3 regions of the Pleomorphomonas sp. PLEO genome follow, and region 2 is predicted to be linked to each of the others. Evidence: predicted binding sites of a transcription regulator. Region 2 holds the regulator's gene; each other region holds the start of a gene.

Region 1 (7,003 bases), 590 kb from region 2:
CATCCGCCGAGGCGGCGACCTTGGCCGAAATGCGGAAGGGATCGAGGCCGACTTTTGGCCGGTTGGGCGCCCACCAGGAAATCAGCGTCGCCGGCTGGTCGGAAGCCAGCGTGACTTCTCCATTGAAGCCGATGGTCGGCGCCGTGGCGAGCTGGCCGCTGGCCTTGAGCGACGATTTGCCCGGCAACGTCGCCTCCAGCGTGTCGATGGTCCAACCGGATGAGGCAGTGACCACATCGGCCCGCAGATCGGAAATGATGCTGCCGCCGACCACCACGCCGGGAATGTCGAAACCAACGCGGCCAGGCACGCTCGGCACCGGCAGGCCGGCGATCGCCGCGCCAAAGGCGGTCAGCGCGCCGTCGAAGGACACGGGTTTGTCCGGCCCATCGCCTAGGGTACGGTCGAGATCGATCTGGCGGGCCGATAGCACCGCCTCGAAGCTCGGGACAGCAGCGAGATCCAGCGTCGCGGCGCCGGAAATGGTGAACGGCCGCTCCTCCGCGCCGTAGCGGAACTCCAGCGTCTTGGCGAGCACCGCCCGGTTGGAGACGTCGAGATCGGTGGCCAGCGACCAAGGCAAGGTCGCCTGATCGTCCTTGGCGATGACGCGGTCGAGCGTCGCCTTGCCGGCCCAGGTTGGGCGATGGTTGGCGATCTTCAGCTGGCCATCGAAGTTGGCGACCACCGGATGAGCCGCCGAGCGCACGTTGGCCTTGAGCGTGAAGCCGCCCTTGCCATCGGCGGCGCCGGTTGCCGCCTTGATGGTAAAGGTGTCGCCGCCGGCCCGCGCCGTGCCTTCCACCTTGTAGGGGCCGGCCAGCGCCGAGGCGTCGAGGCGGGCTTGGATACCGTCCACCACCACTGGCTGGCTGTGCCGCGCGTCGGCGATGACGAGACGCCCGTCCTGGATATCGACGCCCGATAGCATCACCCGGCTCGGGTTGATGCCGACACCGCCATCGGCGGCCATCCACTCGAAGGCGCCGTTATCGTCGATGCGAACGTTGAGTTCGGGTTGAACCACTTGCATCTCGGTGACGTGGATTTCGCCCGACAGCAGCGGAAACAGCTCGATTTCCATGTTGAAGCGGCCGACGGTCATCAGCGGCGCGTTGGGGTCGTCGCCGATCACCACATCGGAAAAGGAGAGCGAGGGATAAGGCAGCAGGCTGGCGTCGGCTGTGCCGCGAACGGACACCTTGTGTCCCAGAACGTGCGCCGCCTCCGTCTCGAAAGCGGCCCGATAGGCCGTCCAATCGACAAAAAACGGCCCGACCAGCGCCACGAGAAGCGCCAGGATGACTGTGAATCCGATACCGAAATACAGCGAATTCAGCGTCTTGGCTCCTGTTTACCCATCCTTGGGGCGCCGGCGTCACTCAAGGTCCGCCCCGCTGCCCCGATCGACAATGACGCCGCCCGTGCAAGGTTCGCACCATGGCGCCACCGCCGTCCGGAAGACTTAGCAAATCGCAACGCCACAAGGAAACGGGGATTCAGACATTGTTGACCATTCCGATGCCGCTTTTTTCCGATCCGGAAATATGGCATCCGAAGTGATCTTTATTGGGATTGCCATTATGTCGCTCGCCGCCGCCCTGTCCGCCGCCCTGCTGCTTCTGCTGCTGCCCGGTCCGACCAATGCGCTGGTCGCCGCCGCCACGGCAACCGGCGGCCTTCGGCGTCTGCCGGCTGTGGTGGGGGCGGTTGTTGTCGCCTATGGATTGGCGCTGACGCTGCTCGGCCTCGGGGCCGGCGTGCTGGCAGAAAGCGCGCCGGCCGCCGCTCCCCTTTTGAAGCTCCTGGCATCGGCGGCGCTCGCCCTGTCGGCCGTCAAGCTCTGGCGCGCCGATCCGGCCTCCGGCACGGCGATGCCGACGCGCCGGGTGTTCCTCATCACCCTGATCAACCCGAAGGCGCTGGTCCTCGCCTTCGCCATCCTGCCGCCGGGCTTGCCATCACCGGCCCTGATGGCCGGCACGATCGCCGCCATAGCCTTCGCGACGGCCGTCTGGGGGCTTGTCGGCCTCGCCATCGGTCGCCTCGGCCGGCGTTATGTCGGCGCCGGTGTCATCAACCGGGCCACCGCCGGGGTGCTTGCCGCCTTCGCCGGCGCTCTGATGGTGACGACGGCTGTCGCCGCCTTGTGAGACCTTGCGCGCCGGCTGAATATTCGGCTTTAACCGAGCCAAGAACGAGCCCAGCGGGAGACGCGCGATGTCGGCCGAGACCACTTCCATCCCCACAGGCGACCTCACGCAGGATGAGGCCGCCGCCGAACTTCAGCGCCTTGCCGCCGAAATCGCCCGACACGACCGCCTCTATCACGGCAACGACGCACCGGAGATTTCCGACGCCGACTATGACGCCCTGCGTGCCCGCAACCGCGAGATCGAAGCACGCTTTCCCGAACTCGTGCGCTCCGATTCGCCCTCTCTCGCGGTGGGGGCGCCCGTCTCCGAGACCTTCTCTCAGGTCCGCCACGTCAAACCGATGCTGTCGCTCGACAACCTGTTCAGCGAGGCCGACCTCCATGATTTCGTCAAGCAGGTAAGAAACTTCCTCGGCGCCAGCGAGACGCCGGTGTTCACCGCCGAGCCGAAGATCGATGGCCTCTCAATGTCGCTGCGCTACGAGCGCGGACGGCTGGTCACGGCGGCGACGCGCGGCGACGGCACGACGGGCGAGAACGTCACGGCCAACGTCCGCACGATCAAGGAAATCCCGGAAGAGTTGCCAGCCGGAGCGCCCGAGGTGGTGGAGGTGCGCGGCGAAGTTTACATGAAGAAGGCTGACTTCGCCGCCCTCAACGAGCGGATGATGAACGACAGCGGCCGTCTGTTCGCCAACCCGCGCAACGCTGCCGCCGGCTCGTTGCGCCAGCTCGATGCCAAGGTCACCGCCGGCCGGCCGCTGTCCTTCTTCGCCTATGCCTGGGGCGATCTCTCCGAACCGCTGGCCCAGACGCAATACGACACGGTGAAGCGCTTTGCCGACTGGGGCTTTCCCGTCAACCCACTGATGGTGCGCTGCCACTCCGAGGAGGAGCTTTTCGCCCATTACCGGCTGATCGAGAGCCAGCGTGCCGACCTCGGCTACGATATCGACGGCGTGGTCTACAAGGTCGACAGTCTCGCGCTGCAAGAACGGCTCGGCTTCCGCTCGCGCTCGCCGCGCTGGGCCACCGCCCACAAGTTCCCGGCCGAGCGCGCCTCGACCACCGTCAAGGCCATCGAGATTCAGGTCGGCCGCACCGGCGCGCTGACGCCGGTTGCCAAGCTCGAACCGGTGACGGTGGGCGGCGTCGTCGTCTCCAACGCCACGCTGCACAATGAGGACTACATCAAGGGCATCGGCCTGGACGGCGCACCGCTGCGCGACGGCCGCGACATCCGCGTCGGCGACACGGTGGTGATCCAGCGGGCCGGTGACGTCATCCCTCAGGTGGTCGACGTGCTGATCGAGCAGAGGCCGGCCGAGGCGGCGCCCTATGCCTTCCCGACCGTCTGCCCGCGTTGCGGCAGCCACGCCACCCGGGAGATCAACGAGAAGACCGGCAAGGTCGACGCGGTGCGCCGCTGCACCGGTGGCCTGATCTGTCCGGCGCAACAGGTGGAAAGCCTCAAGCATTTCGTCTCGCGCCACGCCTTCGACATCGAGGGCCTCGGCGACAAGCAGATCGAATTCTTCCATGCGTTGGAAGACGAGCACCTTTCCATCCGCATGCCGGTCGACATCTTCACCCTGGCAAGGCGCGAGGCGACCGGCCTCAATCGGCTCGGCAACTTCCCCGGTTTCGGCTCGACTTCGGTCAAGAACCTGTTCGAGAGCATCGAGGCGCGCCGTCAGATCGACCTTCATCGGCTGATCTTTGGCCTAGGTATCCGCCACATCGGCGAAGGTAACGCCAAGCTCTTGGCTCGCGCCTATGGATCGTGGGATCATTTCTATGACGCCATGCGGAAGGCCTCAGCCCGCGATCCGGAAACGCTGGCCGAACTCGACGCCATCGACGGCGTCGGCGCCGTGGTGGTCGAGGCACTTACCGATTTCTTCGGCGAGGATCACAACCGCGCCGCCATTGACGCCCTGCTGAAGGAAATCACGCCTCTCGACGCTGAAGCGCCTGTCGCCACCAATAGTCCGGTGGTCGGCAAGACCGTGGTCTTCACCGGTTCACTGGAGAAGATGACGCGCGACGAGGCCAAGGCCACCGCCGAGCGGCTGGGCGCCAAGGTGGCCGGTTCGGTATCGAAAAAGACCGATCTGGTGGTCGCTGGTCCCGGCGCCGGTTCCAAGCTGACCAAAGCCGCCGAACTCGGCATCGAGGTGATCGACGAGGACGCCTGGCTGGAGCGGATCAAGGGGTTATAGCGGCCTCAAAGAGGCTGGCACCGAAACTCGCCGGTATCAGACAGAGGACTACGAATTCGAGATCCGGAGCGGAGCGAACATAAGCAACTCCGGCTGTGCCCCGCGTTTTTGCGTCCGGAGTCGCGTCTCGAAAAGTGAAAAGGTATTGGCCGGGAACTTCGGTCTCGACCAATACCCTGAGGTTCATAAACGCCGGAAGCACAGAGTGCTAACCCAGGCGCCCGCCCCAGTCGAGTTTCCGAGAACACCATCAACCGCGCGACCAGGAGATGGCAAGGGATGCCAATTCCGGCGTCGCCGCGACGAGGCCGCCCGCCGTATCGAGATAATGGCCGGGCTCAAGCCGCCAGGCCGCGTTGTCCGCGTCCTCCGCATAGGCCGCCAGCGCACGGCCGGCATTGGCCGCAAGCGTTCCTACGAAATAGCTTTTGATCCCGGAAAGCATCCTATCGGATGTCATGGTCATGTCCTCTCTCCACTGAGAAAAGGCCTGATTGGCGGCCGACGAGACGATTTGAGCCTCAATCCTTGAAGGACAAGTAAACGAAAACCAGAACCCCCCTCAAAACATCAACAAAGAAGCCTGAAACACGAAAAGAAACACCTAGCCTTCCTCATACGTTGCATAAAAATACGCTACGTTAGTGAAAAATACCAAGCGAATTACCAGATATTAACCGAGACTGTCGCCCCGAAGAATGGCCTCCTTCAGGCCTACGATGCTCTCGCCCCCGGCGCCCTGTTGCTTTATTGTTCTCCTCATGACTGCTTCCCAGAATCACGACGACACCGATTTCGACGCCTCCCCTTCGCTGGGTATTGCCGCCCGCGCCATGGCCGCCGCCCGTCCGGGCGGGGCCGTCGGCTATCTGCAAGGCATGAACCCCGAACAACGCGAGGCGGTCGAAACGCTGGACGGCCCCGTGCTGGTGCTGGCCGGTGCCGGCACCGGCAAGACGCGCGTGCTGACGACGCGCATCGCCCATATTCTGGCGACGCGCCGCGCCTTCCCCTCGCAGATTCTTTCGGTAACCTTCACCAACAAAGCGGCCCGCGAGATGAAGGAGCGCGTCGGCAAACTGGTCGGCGGCGTCGTCGAGGGCATGCCCTGGCTTGGCACCTTCCACTCCATCGGCGTTCGCATGCTGCGCAAGCACGCCGAACTGGTCGGCCTCAAGAGCAACTTCACCATCCTCGACACCGACGACCAGCTTCGCCTCATCAAGCAACTGATCCAGGCCGATGGCATCGACGAAAAGCGCTGGCCAGCCCGCCAGTTCGCCTCCGCCCTCGACGGTTGGAAGAACAAGGGCCTGCGCCCCGCTGAAATCCCCGAGGGCGAGGCGCGCGCCTATGTCAACGGCCGCGGGCGCGAGCTCTACGCCGCCTATCAGGCGCGCCTCAAGGTTCTGAACGCCGTCGACTTCGGCGACCTGCTGCTTGAGGCGGTGACGCTCTTGCGCCAGAATCCCGACGTGCTGGCCGATTACCACAAGCGCTTCCAGTTCATCCTGGTCGACGAGTATCAGGATACCAACGTCGTCCAATATCTCTGGCTGCGCCTTCTGGCCCAGGGCTCGCACAACATCTGCTGCGTCGGCGACGACGACCAATCGATCTACGGCTGGCGCGGCGCCGAGGTGGACAACATCCTGCGTTATGAGCGCGACTTCCCCGGCGCCAAGGTGATCCGGCTCGAGCGCAACTATCGCTCCACCGCCCACATTCTCGGTGCCGCCTCGCATCTCATCGCCCACAACGAGGCGCGGCTCGGCAAGACGCTGTTCACCGACCTGCCGCAATCCGACGACGAGGACAAGGTGTTCGTCGCCTCCGCTTGGGATTCGGAGGAAGAGGCGCGCTCGATCGGCGACGAGATCGAACGCTATCAGCGCGGCGGCACGCCGCTCAACGACATCGCCATCCTGGTGCGCGCTTCCTTCCAGATGCGCGAATTCGAAGACCGCTTCGTCACCTCCGGCATCCCCTACCGCGTCATCGGCGGCCCGCGCTTCTATGAGCGCGCCGAAATCCGCGACGCGCTGGCCTATTTCCGCATCGTCATGCAGCCCGCCGACGACCTCGCCTTCGAGCGCATCGTCAACACGCCGCGCCGTGGCATCGGCGACACCTCGGTCCGCACGCTGCACGATTACGGCCGGGCCGAAGGCGTGCCGCTCACCGAGGCGACGCACCAGCTTGTCGCCACCGAGGAATTCAAGGGCAAGACGCGGACGTCGCTGCGCGACTTCCTGGACAACATCGGCCGCTGGCGCGACCTCATCCCGTCCATGAAGCACACCGAGCTCGCCGAATTGATCCTCGATGAGAGCGGCTACACCGCCATGTGGCAGAACGACCGCTCGGCCGAGGCGCCGGGCCGCCTCGAAAACCTCAAGGAACTCATCCGCTCCATGGACGAGTTCGAGAGCATGGAAGGCTTCCTCGAACACATCTCCCTGGTGATGGACCGTGACTCGGGCGAGGAACTCGACGCCGTCTCCATCATGACACTGCATTCGGCCAAGGGTCTGGAGTTCGACACCGTCTTCCTGCCCGGCTGGGAGGAAGGCCTGTTCCCACACCAGCGCGCCCTCGACGAGGGTGGTCGCTCCGGCCTTGAGGA
Region 2 (7,003 bases):
GGCGGAGCGGCTGATGGCTCACGCGCGCCAGATGCAGGAGCTGAGCGATCAGATGCATGGCCCGCTCGTTGCTGGCCACGAGATCTTTCATCAATTGCTGCCGCTCGTCCTCGTCCGTCGCCTTCTCGAGCATTTGCAACAGAAGCTTGATGCCGGCCTGTGGCGTCCGCAACTGGTGAGCGGCGAGGTCGGCGAAACGCCGTTCCAAGGTCAGCGAGGTATCGAGCTTTTGCATGAATTGGTTGAGAGACCGGACAAGCGGTAGGAGATCGCTCGGCATGTTGTTTATGGCCAACGTCGACAGATCGTCAGGCGTTCGCGAACGAATTTGTCTCACCAGCCCTCGAATATGGCTGAGCCCGTTATTGATCACCAGCCAGGTCAAAAACGCGATCGCCGGCACCAGCACCAGAAGCGGCAGGGCTATGTCCAGAAGGATATTGCCGACGAGGCCTTTTCTCAGTGCGATCTTTTCGGCAACCTCGACGACGATCCCGGTCTGCGCAATCGGCAGAGAATAAACACGCCACTTTTCGCGGGCGAATGTGTAGTCCGCAAAACCCGCGCCGAACTTCGGGACACTTGCCGGGAAAGCGTTGCTGCTGACCATGGCGAGCGCGTCGGCTTTCCAGGAACGGAAGGCGTGCGCATCAGCGTAATCGTCCGCGTCCTGGTTGAGTGCCAATTGGTTACCCATGGAAAAATCAATGTCGGGCACTTCCGCCGGCACTGAAAAGTCATTCTTCTCAAGGTGCCCCTTGAGAAGGATCCAAAGCGTATTGGCGTCGTTGATAAGCTCGGCGTCGTAGATGTTTTCGATTTCACGCGTGGCGCTGCGATACGCCAGAGCGCCGACGATCAGGATGGTGGCCATCAGTGTGGGGAGGATGCGCCAGAACAGGCGCTGGCTGAGCGTCACGACATCACCGCTCAACCATATAGCCAACGCCCCGGATCGACTTGATAAACGACGAACCGAGCTTGCGCCGGAGATTATAGACAGTAACCTCGATCGTGTTGCTCTCGGTTGTCGATTCCGCGTCGTAGAGAGCATACTCGATGTCGGTTTTGGTGACGTAACGGCCAGCGCGCTCCATCAGGAGGCGCAGAAGATGGAACTCCTTGGCCGGCAAATGCAGCGTCTCCCCGCCACGGCGAGCGACAAGCGCCGCCGGATCAAGTTCAACATCGCCCGAGACAAGGAGTGTCACAGCCCGCCCCTCCCTCCGCCGGGTAAGCGCGCGAATGCGGGCCAGGAGTTCATCGAGGTCAAACGGCTTGACGAGATAATCGTCCGCGCCACCGTCGAGCCCCTCGACGCGGTGCTTGACGCTGTCGAGCGCGGTCAGGAACAGAACCGGCGTTTGATTGGCCTTGGCGCGCAAGGCGCGCACGATGTCGAAACCGCTCATCTTCGGGAGGTTCACATCGAGAACAGCCATGGCATATTCGTTGTCCTCGCACGCCGCCAAGCCGGATTCCCCATCGCTGAACCAGTCGACGCCATACGCATGCTTTTCGAGCGCGCGCTTAAGCGACGGGCCGAGAATATGGTCGTCTTCGACAAGAAGAATACGCAGCTTGTCACCTCTCACCACACGGCTGTCGGAGCAGTATTGCATTTGCCAACTCTGGATGGCACTGCCCACTCTGACCTGCTGGAGGCTTTCGCGATAAGGTTATGCGGCCACAGCCGGATCGTCCAGCGGGCTTACTGGCGGATGGGGCGTTTTCGGTCGCAGCCCCCCTTACGGAGGCAATCCCCATTGCGGAACACACACGGAACATGTTAACTCTGTTCGTGATTTGTACCGAATCGCGCTACGGCGCAACCGACGCCGGCCGACCAGCGGGGACCAGACGATGCTCACGCGCAAACAGCTCGAACTCCTGATGTTCATTCATGAGCGTCTCAAGGAATCGGGCGTGCCGCCGTCCTTCGACGAAATGAAGGATGCGCTGGATCTCAAGTCCAAGTCCGGCATTCATCGTCTGATTACCGCGCTGGAAGAGCGCGGCTTCATTCGCCGCCTGCCCAATCGGGCACGCGCACTGGAAGTGATCAAGCTGCCGGAAACCATGCAGCCGGGCATCGGCCGGGCTCGCAAGGGCTTCGCGCCGGCGGTCATCGAAGGCGACGGTGGTCGCAAGCCTTCGTCGGCAAGTGCCGCCGCGCCGTCGCTGGATAGCCGCGACACCGTGCCGGTTCCGGTCATGGGGCGGATTGCCGCCGGTGTGCCGATCGCCGCCATCCAGACCCAGTCACACATCTTGCACGTGCCGATCGACCTCATTGCCGGTGGAGAGCATTACGCCCTCGAAGTGCGCGGCGACTCGATGATTGAAGCCGGCATTCTTGATGGCGACACCGTCGTCATCAAGAAGTCCGACACCGCCGATTCCGGCGATATTATCGTGGCGCTGGTGGATGATGAGGAAGCGACGCTGAAGCGTCTGCGGCGCAAGGGCGCGTCGGTCGCCCTTGAGGCCGCCAATCCGGCCTATGAGACGCGCATCTTCGGCCCTGACCGGGTCCGCATCCAGGGCCGCCTCGTGGCGCTGATGCGCCGCTATTAATCCACTTTTCAAAGCGGCTTGAAACGCGGGCTGACGGTTCCCGGGAAGCTGTGCTTGTCTTTCATCCCCGCGGAGGGCGCGTACCTGGGCGCCGTAGGACCGTTAGACCTATTGCGCCAATCGACTTTTCGCCGACGGGAAAAGCAGCGACGTATCGCCATAGGAGTAGAAGCGGTAGCCGCTGGCGATCGCATGTGCGTAGGCGGCATGCATGGTATCGAGACCGGAGAAGGCCGATACCAGCATGAACAGCGTCGACTTGGGCAGATGAAAATTGGTCATCAACAGGTCGACGGCGCGAAAGCGGTAGCCGGGCGTTATGAAGATGTCGGTCGCCCCCGCGAACGGTCGAACGAGGCCATCTTCGCCGGCAGCGCTTTCCAAGAGACGCAACGACGTCGTGCCGACGGCGACCACCCTGCCCCCGCGTGCCCGTACTGCATTTAGCGCCTCGGCGGTTTCTGACGAGACATGACCAATCTCGGAATGCATCTTGTGGTCTTCGGTATCGTCCACCTTCATTGGCAGAAAGGTACCGGCGCCGACATGCAGCGTCACGAAATGCCGGCCGATACCGCGCCCATCAAGGCGATCGAAGAGCTCCGGCGTGAAATGAAGCCCGGCGGTCGGCGCGGCGACCGCGCCATTTTCCCGGGCGTAGACAGTCTGGTAGTCGGCTCGGTCGTGCTCATCCTCTGCCCGACGCGCGGCGATATACGGCGGCAGCGGAATGTGACCGACCGTCATGAGCGCTACATCGAGGTCCGGCCCGGCACGATCGAAGGTCAGCGTGATCTCGCCATCCTCGCCTTTCTCCGCCACGACAGCGCCAAGGGGATCGGCTGCCGGATCAATGCCGGAAAACACCACGCGGTCGCCGGCGCGCAGCTTGCGAGCTCCCTTGACGAAGGCACGCCAACGATCCGGGGCCTCGCGCATATGCAGCGTTGCCGAGAAGCGAACTGGCTCGGCGCCATGGCGATCTCGCCGCCCTTCAAGCTGGGCGGGGATCACCTTGGTGTCGTTGAACACCAGCGCGTCTCCCGGTGACAGAAGGTCGGCGAGATCGCTGGCGTGTCTGTCCTCCAAGGCTTGGCCGGGCTTCACCACCAACAGGCGGGACGCGTCGCGCGGAACGGCGGGACGCAGGGCGATACGCTCGGGTGGCAATTCGAAATCGAAGACTGAAACTTGCATTCTTCTGCATAGACATGACCGAGCGTGAAAGGCAACGGCCAACGCCAGCGGCGGCGCCTCAACATGTCCATAGAAGGGAATGCCTTGGTACCGAGGGCCTCAAATCGCCGACGCCGGACGGATCATCCGACCCGCTACGAAGAACGCTCCGGTCCGGTTGATCGGCAAAAATGCTGAGCCGTCTATTCCGCGACGCAGAACCGCAAGGATAACCGGCTAAAAAGGCCGACCTCCCAGGAACTGCGACTAGCGCCGACAGGGTTCATCGGATAAACCGCGAGCCGAAAAGTCCAAAAAACAAGGACCAACCATGCTCGAGTGGTTCCGCAAGCTGCTGCCGCACGAAGAACAGTTCTTCGATCTGTTCGCCCAGCATTCACAGACCGTCGTCACCGCCTCGCACTCGCTGAATGCCCTCCTGTCCGGAGACGACCGCGACGCACGCATCGCCGAGATTGTAGCGCTCGAGGACAAGGCCGATGGCATCACCCGCGAGGTTCTGCTTGCCGTCCGGCGGAGCTTCATCACGCCCTTCGACCGCAACGACATCAAGGACCTGATCCAGTCGATGGACGACACCATCGACACCATGCACCGGGTGGTAAAGACCATCCTGTTGTTCGAGCAGCGTGTCTTCGATCCCGGCATGCGCGACATGGGTCTCGACATCATCCAGGCGGCGAAATTGGTTGCCGAGGCGATACCGTTGCTCAAGAACGTCGGCTCCAACGCACCCCGCTTGACGGCGCTGTCGGAGGAGGTCAGTCGCGTCGAGGGCCATTCGGACTTCCTGCACGACAACGGCCTCAAGGATCTCTACCGTCGCCATGGCACTGGCAACGCCATGAGTTACATCATTGGTAGCCAGATCTATGGCGAGCTAGAAAAGGTACTTGATCGCTTCGAAGATGTTGCCAAGGAAATCAGCGGCATCGTGATCGAGAACGTCTGATGGAGACGCTAGCCCTTCCGCTACTTTTTGGTCTGGTCGGCATCGCCCTGCTGTTCGACTTCCTGAATGGTCTGCATGACGCGGCCAATTCGATCGCGACCATCGTCTCGACACGCGTGCTCAGACCGCAATACGCAGTAATCTGGGCGGCGTTTTTCAACTTCATCGCCTTTCTGTTCTTCGGCCTCAATGTAGCGACGACGCTAGGCAAGGGCATCATCGACCCGGCGATCGTCACGCCGCACGTGGTCTTCGCGGCACTGATGGGGGCCATCGTCTGGAACATCGTCACCTGGGTCGCCGGCATTCCATCGTCATCCTCGCACGCCCTCGTCGGTGGTCTGGTCGGCGCGGGCCTTGCCAAGACGGGCTTCAGCTCCGTCGTCTGGTCGGGCCTGATTAAGACGGCCAGCGCCATCTTCGTGTCTCCGGCCTTGGGTTTCTTTCTGGCGCTGATGCTGGTGCTGGCGGTGTCCTGGACTTTCGTGAAGCGCACGCCGTTTGCCGTCGACAAGACCTTCCGGCACCTGCAGTTCGTCTCCGCGTCGCTCTACTCGCTGGGCCACGGCGGCAACGACGCGCAGAAGACCATGGGCATCATCGCCGTGTTGCTCTACTCGCAGGGTTATCTTGGTGGCGAGTTCTACGTGCCCTTCTGGGTGGTGATCGCCTGCCAATCGGCTATGGCGCTCGGCACGCTGATGGGGGGCTGGCGCATCGTCCACACGATGGGCTCGAAGATCACGCGCCTTAACCCTATGCAAGGCTTCTGCGCCGAGACGGGTGGTGCCATCACCCTGTTCATCGCCACCCATTTCGGCATACCGGTGTCGACCACCCATACGATCACCGGTGCCATCGTCGGCGTCGGTGCAGCGCGGCGTGTTTCAGCGGTCCGCTGGGGGATAGCCGGCAACATCGTCATCGCTTGGATCATCACCATGCCGGCCGGCGCCGCCATCGCTGCCTGCGCCTACTGGCTGGTCGACCTGTTCGTCTGACAGGATCATCGGCGCTCGCGCATGAAAAAGCCCGCGTCGGCACTGGCCGCGCGGGCTTTCCCAATTCAGGCGGAGAGGATCAGGTGGCGTCGGCGGCCACGATGATCGAAACAATCTTGTCGGGATCACGCACCGGCTCGCCGCGCTTGATCTTGTCGACGTTGTCCATGCCCTCAATGACCTTGCCCCAAACGGTATACTGCTTGTCCAGGAAGCGGGCGTCATCGAAGCAGATGAAGAACTGCGAGTTGGCCGAGTTCGGGTTCATGGCGCGGGCCATGGACAGCGTGCCGCGCACGTGCGGCTCGGCATTGAATTCCTGCTTGAGGTCGGGATACTTCGAACCGCCGGTGCCGGTGCCCTGAGGGCAGCCGGTCTGAGCCATGAAGCCCTCGATCACCCGGTGGAAGACGATGCCGTCGTAGAACTTCTCGCGCACCAGCGTCTTGATATGGGCGACATGGTTGGGTGCAAGGTCCGGCCGCATCTCGATGACGACGGTGCCCTTGGTGGTTTCCATGACGAGGGTATTCTCGGGATCCTTGATATCGGCCACGCGGGCCTCCTTTCGGGTCTGTTTTGCCGGCAGTGCTCTTATCACGGTCGGCTGGGAAGTTCGATCGGTCAGTTCGGAGCAGAAGCGAGGCGCGCCTTGACGATTTTGTCCGGGTTGGCCGGCGGCTCGCCACGGTTGATCTTGTCGACCACATCCATGCCGTCGGTGACCTGCCCCCAGACGGTGTACTGACCATCGAGGAAGCTGCCGTCGGCGAACATGATGAAGAATTGCGAGTTGGCGCTATCGGGGTCCTGAGCACGCGCCATGCCGAGGGTGCCGCGCCCGAAGTGCGTCTTCGAGAACTCGGCAGGAATATCCGGCAGATCGGAGCCCCCCATGCCGGTCCCCGTGGGATCGCCTGTCTGGGCCATGAAGCCCTCGATCACCCGATGGAAGATGATGCCATCGTAAAAGTGCTTGCCGACCAGCGCTTTGATCTGAGCGACATGCTTCGGTGCGAGGTCGGGCCTGAGCTCAATGGTCACCTTGCCCTTGCTGGTCTCCAGAATCAGCGTGTTGTCGGGCGACGCGGCCCAGGTACGAGTGGACCAAGCGCCAGTAGCCAGCACAAGGCTGGTGGCGGCGAGCGCCGCGAGAAAGGTCCTGCGGATCACATCGATCTCCCTGTATTGTCGTGGTGGCCGTTCAATGGGCCGAATATCGGGCGCGGAGTTTCTCCGCCACCTGCGGCGGAACAAAGGCGGCGACGTCTCCCCC
Region 3 (7,003 bases), 2.6 Mb from region 2:
TCTCGGGCATGTGCAGGTCCATCAGCACCACGTCAAAGCTGCCGCCGGAAGATAGCATGGTTGCCGTGGCCGTCAGTGCTTTTTGGCCGTCGGCCCCGAGCGTGACGGAATGGCCAGCCCGCTCGACCAAGGCCCGACCGAGCAAAAGATTGATCTCGTTGTCGTCGCAAAGCAGGACCGACAGCCGATGGGCTGGTGCCACCTGTTCGTCCTGAATCGGCTCCGCCGCGGCCGCGAACTGGCCATGACCGAGCAGCGTCTCTATGACGGCGGAGAGCGAACGCGCCCTGACTGGTTTGACCAGATAGGCGCCGTAGCCGGCGGCTTGCAGCTCGGGCAGCATCGGCCGCTCGGACGCGGTGATCAACACGCCGACCGGCGTCGTCGAAAAAGCGCGGATGCGTTCGATGACGGCGAGCGGATCACCGGCGGCCGCATCGATGAGAACGGCATCCGGTTGCCAGGAGCCGACCACTTCCTGTTCGATATCCTTCTGGGTGGCCAACGTCACGTCGGCACCGGCATCGAAAAGTCGACGGATCAGGAATGGTCCTTCGATAAGGGCATGCGACACCACCAGGATACGGCGACCAGCGAACCGACGATCGGTTGGCGGAGCCGCCGTGGGGGCCGGGATCGTCGCGCTATCCTTGGTCGCAAAACTCGCCGCGAGAAGTGCGAAGGCCGCGCGAGCCCCTACGGCATCGTTCGGAGACTGATCCTCCGCATCGGTTGCCACTTCGGCGGATGCAATGGGTGGTGACATTGTAGACTTGGCCGGCGCTCCCGCCTCGGCCAGCGGGAAGCGCAGGGCGAAGCTGAAGCTCGCCCCTTCGCCGGGGGCCGATACCAGACGGATGTCGCCCCCCATCAGCCGTGTCAGCTCGCGAGCAATGGCGAGGCCGAGACCGGTGCCGCCGTGGGCGCGGGCCGGACCGGGATCAGCCTGCTCGAACTCGCCGAAGATGCGCTGCTGGTCAGCCTCGGCAATGCCGATGCCGGTGTCGCGCACCAGGAAGGCCACCCCAATGCTGCCCTCGCCCTCGTCCGCCATTTGCAGTTCGATGGCGACGCCACCCTCCGCGGTGAACTTGATGCCATTGCCGGCGAGATTGAAAAGGACCTGTCGAACGCGCGTTGGATCGGCATGGACGAGACGATCAAGCCGCGGATCGATATAGGCGGCAAGTTCGATGCCCTTCATCTCGGCACGCGGCGCCATGAGTTCGACGAGGTCCTCGACAACGGCCGCCAGCGAGGTCGGCTCGGTCTGCAGGGTCAACCGCCCGGCTTCGATCTTGGAGAAATCGAGAAGATCTTCAATCAACGTGAGGAGGGCTTCGCCGGAGGTTTCGATGGCCCGAGCATACGTGCGCTGTTCAGCCGACAGCGTCGTTTTCTGCATCAGCGCCGTCATGCCGAGAATGCCATTGAGCGGCGTACGGATCTCGTGGCTGACCACGGCGAGAAAGCGGCTCTTGGCGGCGCTCGCCGCCTCGGCCTCATCGCGCGTCTTTTCGAGCGCTGCCTCGATCGCTTTGCGCTCGGTGATGTCGCGGCCAAGCGTGCGGGTACCCGTCACCCTGCCATCCTCGACGATCGGCGCTTCCGAAAAGGAAAACCATCGGGGACCATCGACCGTGTCGATACGGATATCGCCCGATAAGTGGCTGGGACCCTGCTTGACGAGACCTTGGCCGGACAGGGCGGCGAGCGTCGTCAAGCGGCGGCGCAACTGCTGCCAGGGGTCGGCTCGCGGCGTTCGAGCATTGTTTGCCACGACATCGGACGCGGCAAACAGCTCACCAGCAGCGAGGTCGGTGGCGAAAGTCGAAAAATCGAGGCCGATGAAGGCGCCCGGTGGTTGGCCGAGCTGCGCGGTTGTGGCCGTGCTGGTCGACACTATCCGGCCAGCAGTGTCGCGGCGGATGACGATATCGCCAAGGCCATCGCCCTCGTCACCCGAGCCGACAGCGGCATCGTAGAGACGGCCCAAATCACGGCGGGCGGAACGGCGGCCGGCCTCGAACAGCACGCCGCCAAGGGCAAGCGCGAGAATGCCGGCAAGAAGCGGCGGCGAGGCGAGGAGCGAGGCGACAACAGTGATGGTGGCAGCGGTGAGTGCAAGCCCAGCTGTGGTCAGGAACAGGGCACGACGCCAGCCTGGGTGCGGCTGCCGCAACCGCTCGGCAGACAGGCGTGGCGACGAAGCGTCGTCGGGCGGAGTGTGCTGTTGGCCGGTCATATCCGTCCCGAAGGTGCGGCGCGGTCATAGCGACGCTCCCAGCGAGGAATGCGCCAGCCCCGCCGCGCTCGACAGGGCATGCGCAGGCTAGGCCGGCAAGGTTGCCAATCAGTTGATGGTCCGGTGAAATTCCGAAATTTCCGCCACAAGCTATAAAGCCGGGCCTGTGCCTACGCTCGGATGCTCAATCGTTCCGGCCTCGTTGTCATGTGTCCATCACGCTGCCCGCGCCCGCCGATCGGGACCGGTGCGGTAGGCGAGAGCCTCGCCGATATGCAGACGACCAACCCCCTCCGAACCGTCGAGATCGGCGAGCGTGCGGGCCACCTTCAGCACACGGTGATAGCCGCGCGCGGACAACGACAACCGTTCGGCTGCCTGCCTCAGCAACGCCAAGCCGGCGCTGTCGGGCTCGGAGACACCATCGATCACCGCCGCTGGCGCCGTCGCGTTGGTAACCGAGGTGTCGAGGCCAAGCGCGGCGTAGCGCTCGGACTGGATGGCTCGTGCCGTTGCGACGCGGGCTGCGACCGCCGAAGACGGCTCACCGCTTCGCCGCGCGCCGATCAGATCCGACGCCGATACGGCCGGCACTTCGATGGTGAGGTCGAAGCGGTCGAGCAATGGCCCGGAGATGCGCTCCTGATATTCGGAGGCGCACGCCGGACCGCGTCGGCAGGTGTGGCCCGGCGTGCCGGCGAGGCCGCAGCGGCAGGGGTTCATCGCGGCGATAAGCTGGAATCGGGCCGGATAGGTGACGCGGTTGTTGGCGCGGGCGATCACAATGTCGCCGGTTTCAAGCGGCTGGCGCAGGCTGTCGAGCACCGCCGGGTTGAATTCCGGCAGCTCGTCCAGGAACAGCACACCGCGATGGGCCAGAGAGATCTCGCCGGGCTTTGCCCGTACGCCACCGCCCACCAGTGCGGCCATTGATGCCGAATGGTGTGGCGCCCGGAACGGCCGCCGATCAGAAAGCCGGCCATCGGCGAGGGTGCCGGCCACCGAAGCGATCATCGAGATTTCGAGCAGTTCCTGCGGGGTCAGCGCCGGCAGGATAGAGGGCAGGCGGCTCGCCAGCATCGATTTGCCGGAGCCGGGAGGACCTATCATCAAGAGGTTATGGCCACCAGCCGCCGTTACCTCGAGCGCTCGGCGAGCACTCTCCTGGCCCTTAACGTCGGCGAGATCCGGCAGCGACACGATGGCGTCGGCTATCTTCGGTTCAGGCCGTGACAGCACTTGCGTGCCCTTGAAATGGTTGACGATGGCGATCAGGCTAATGGGTGCCAGGATCGGCATTTCGGCGTCGGCCCAGGCGGCTTCCGCGCCCGAGGCGCGCGGGCACATCAGCCCCAGCCCTTCAGAGTTGGCGGCGATTGCCGCCGGCAATACGCCTGCCACCGGCGCGATGGTACCATCGAGAGAAAGCTCGCCGAGCACAACATATTCGGCAAGCGCGTCGGTAGGCAGCGCTCCCATGGCTGCCATCAAGGCAAGCGCTATGGGCAAGTCGTAATGGCTGCCCTCCTTGGGTAGATCGGCAGGCGCCAGATTGACAGTGATGCGTTTGGCCGGCAGGGCAAGGCCGGAGGCAGCCAGCGCGGCGCGAACCCGCTCACGGCTTTCAGTAACCGCCTTGTCGCCGAGACCGACAATATTGAACAAGACCCTGCCCGGTCCCATGTGGACCTGGACGTCGACGGGCGTCGCCTCGACACCTTGAAAGCAAACGGTCCTGACATGCGCGACCATTGTTCGTTCCCCTCAGCCGCTACAACCTAAGCGGAGCGTCGGTCGCCTGTCAAGAACGAGGAGGGAACAAACAGAGGCCGTCTGTTCCGCCTAATTCCACCGGCCGCGGGAGCGCCATTTGGCAGCTGTTATTTGCTTTCTTTCAAGATTCGAAGCTGCGACGAACGGTTCGGTCCGAACATGGCAGCCATGCGCAACAAAATTTCGGAAAACGTTCGCTGTCGCTTAACATGACTACGACGTTCGTCTAATAGCAACGCTTTCGATGGCGTCCCTTTGGCCTATCGGCCATGCCGGACGCTGCAAAGAACCGGAGCACAAACCAACCTGCCCGAAAGGGCTTTTGCTCCGCGCCCTTGTTTCGCATCCGCTTTCGCCGAAGGGTCGCAACCTTTCGGATGGATGCCTCTGACGAACGGAAAGCCATGTCCAGTACCACTCTTGCCGGCCCGCCCGGCGCCGTCCGCGCCGGCAATTCGCGCGCGCGCGTCATTCTCGCCAGTCTCGTCGGCACCACAGTCGAATTCTACGATTTTTACGTCTATGCCACGGCCGCGGTGCTGGTGTTTCCGCACCTGTTCTTTCCCGCCGGCAACGACACGACGGCGCTGCTCTCCTCCTTCGCCATCTTCGGCGCCGCCATGGTTGCCCGGCCGCTCGGGGCGGTGTTCTTCGGGCACCTTGGCGACAAGCGCGGTCGCAAGGTAACGCTGGTGGCCGCCCTTTTGACCATGGGCATTGCGACCTTCCTGATCGGCTGCTTGCCGACCTATGCTTCCGTCGGCTGGTTTGCGCCTCTTCTGCTGGTCCTGATGCGCCTCACGCAGGGCTTTGCCATTGGCGGCGAGTGGAGTGGCGCGGCGCTGGTGGCCACCGAGAATGCGCCAAAGGGAAAGCGCGCCTTCTACGGCACGTTCCCGCAGCTCGGGGCGCCAATCGGTTTCATCATCGCCAATGGCTTGTTCCTGATCATCTCGGCAGCGCTGCCGTCCGACGATCCGACGCGACCGTCGCTGGCCTTCCTCGATTGGGGCTGGCGCATCCCCTTCCTGTTCTCGTCGGTCATGGTCATCGTTGGCCTTTGGGTGCGCTTCAGCCTGGTTGAAAGCGCCGCCTTCGAGAATACGGTCAAGGCCGGCAAGGTGCGCAAGCTACCGATGGCCGACGCCGTACGCCACCACTGGCGGGCGCTGATCCTCGGCACGTTCTACATGCTGGCGACCTACGTGCTGTTCTACCTGATGACCACGTTCTCGCTGAGCTATGGTCGCGCCGCCACCACGGCCCCGGTGCCGGGCCTCGGCTACGACTACCGTACCTTCGTGATGATGATGATCGTCGGTGTGGTGTTCTTCGGCATTTTCACCATGGCGTCCGGCCCCTGGGCCGATCGCTGGGGCCGCCGGCGGACGCTGCTGTGGGTTACCGCGGCCATCATGCTGTTCGGCCTTCTCTGGGTGCCGATCCTGTCGTTCGGCGGCTTCGGCGTGATGGCTTTCCTGATCATCGGATTCACGCTGATGGGCATGACCTTCGGCCCGATGGGAGCCCTGCTGCCCGAGCTGTTCCCAGCCAACGTCCGCTACACTGGATCGGGTATCTCCTACAACGTCTCGTCGATCCTCGGCGCCGCCGTGGCACCGTTCATCGCCGTGGCGCTCTGGACCTATGGCGCCGGCAGCCCATTCTGGGTCGGCGTCTACCTGACGGTCATGGCCGGACTTACCTTCACGGCGCTTGCTCTTGGAAAAGAGACCAGCGACGTCGACATCGACGCCTGAACGGCATCTTAAACAATGTGAGAAGCGGTCGCCTTAGGCGGCCGCTTTTTTGTTGCTATTCATGTTTTACGTCTCTTATAAGAGACGAATGAGCACTTTTGAAGACGAAACCAGTGCACGGCTTGCTGCTCGCATCCGCCTCGAACGCGAGGGGCGCGGCTGGTCGCTAGCTGACCTTGCGGTACGTTCCGGCGTCGGCAAGGCAACCATCTCCAAGATCGAGCGTGGCGACGCCTCGCCGACGGCGGGCATATTGGTCCGCCTCGCGGCCGCCTTCGACCTGACGCTGGCAAGCCTGCTGGTGCGGGCCGAAGCCGGCGCCGACCGGCTGGTCCCCGTCGCCGACCAAGCCGTCTGGCGCGATCCGGACACCGGTTATCTCAGGCGGCAGGTCTTCCTCCGTCCCGACCATCCGCTTGAGATCGTCGAGGTCACCATGCCGCCCGGGAAAAGTGCCCTGCTGCCGGCTGCCTCCTACGCCTTCATCCGGCAAGTGGTCTGGCTGACCGAGGGTGAACTCGTGGTCATCGACTCCGACGGTCGACATGTGCTGGCAGCCGGTGACTGCCTCGGCTTCGGACCGCCAGCCGACGTTACCATTTCAAACGAGAGTGAGGCGCCGGCCCGCTACGTGGTGGCGCTTACGAGGAGCTGACATGCCGGACATCACCATCCATCCGCTCGGCCTTAACTCGCCCACCGTCGATGCGCTTGCCGCGCTGATCGTCGACATCGTGGCCGGCGGCGGCTCGGTCAGCTTCATGCACCCGCTTTCCGTGGAAGACGCCCGCATTTTTTGGCGGGGCTCACTAGCCACTGCCGACGAGGGCCGGCGCGTTGTGCTCGGCGCCTTCGACGGTGACGCACTTGTGGGTACACTGACGCTGCTCCTCGACTGCCCTCCCAATCAGCCGCATCGGGCAGAGTTCGCCAAGATGATGACGCGCCCGAGCCACCGTGGCCGTGGCATTGCCACCGCGCTGATCGGCGCAGCCGAACAGGTTGCCCGCGCCAAGGGACGAACGTTGATCGTACTCGACACGGCAAGCGATGGCGGTGCCGGTCCGCTTTACGAGCGCCGCGGCTTCCGCCTTGCCGGTGAGGTCCCAAATTACGCGCTGAAGCCACACGGCGGCTACACCGGCACGCTCTACTATTACAAGGAACTGGCTTAGCTCAGCTGGCCGCGCCTCAACTCATAGAGCATGACGCCGGTCGCCACCGC

What was found. The regulator LexA, encoded in region 2, represses DNA repair genes until DNA is damaged. The targets are predictions, from matches to a motif close to TGTTCNNNNTGTGTTCNG.
Region 1: the regulator LexA is predicted to act here: its motif matches at 5,118-5,135, upstream of AB6N07_RS12130 (ATP-dependent helicase).
Region 3: the regulator LexA is predicted to act here: its motif matches at 4,049-4,066, upstream of AB6N07_RS02410 (YifB family Mg chelatase-like AAA ATPase).

The regions. Positions count from the first base shown of each region.
Region 1 covers NZ_CP166625.1:2,617,085-2,624,087, reverse strand. Annotated here, with positions in the region: gene AB6N07_RS12150 (AsmA-like C-terminal region-containing protein) at 1-1,318, opposite strand, end outside; gene AB6N07_RS12145 (hypothetical protein) at 1,584-2,153, shown strand; gene ligA (NAD-dependent DNA ligase LigA) at 2,221-4,377, shown strand; gene AB6N07_RS12135 (hypothetical protein) at 4,628-4,843, opposite strand; gene AB6N07_RS12130 (ATP-dependent helicase) at 5,139-7,003, shown strand, end outside.
Region 2 covers NZ_CP166625.1:3,208,825-3,215,827, reverse strand. Annotated here, with positions in the region: gene AB6N07_RS14870 (sensor histidine kinase) at 1-919, opposite strand, end outside; gene AB6N07_RS14865 (response regulator transcription factor) at 924-1,580, opposite strand; gene lexA (transcriptional repressor LexA) at 1,864-2,577, shown strand; gene queA (tRNA preQ1(34) S-adenosylmethionine ribosyltransferase-isomerase QueA) at 2,686-3,774, opposite strand; gene AB6N07_RS14850 (DUF47 domain-containing protein) at 4,085-4,726, shown strand; gene AB6N07_RS14845 (anion permease) at 4,726-5,727, shown strand; gene AB6N07_RS14840 (peptidylprolyl isomerase) at 5,807-6,274, opposite strand; gene AB6N07_RS14835 (peptidylprolyl isomerase) at 6,352-6,855, opposite strand; gene coaD (pantetheine-phosphate adenylyltransferase) at 6,932-7,003, opposite strand, start outside.
Region 3 covers NZ_CP166625.1:568,580-575,582, forward strand. Annotated here, with positions in the region: gene AB6N07_RS02405 (ATP-binding protein) at 1-2,245, opposite strand, end outside; gene AB6N07_RS02410 (YifB family Mg chelatase-like AAA ATPase) at 2,462-3,997, opposite strand; gene AB6N07_RS02415 (MFS transporter) at 4,423-5,778, shown strand; gene AB6N07_RS02420 (helix-turn-helix domain-containing protein) at 5,867-6,433, shown strand; gene AB6N07_RS02425 (GNAT family N-acetyltransferase) at 6,435-6,953, shown strand; gene AB6N07_RS02430 (TrmH family RNA methyltransferase) at 6,950-7,003, opposite strand, start outside.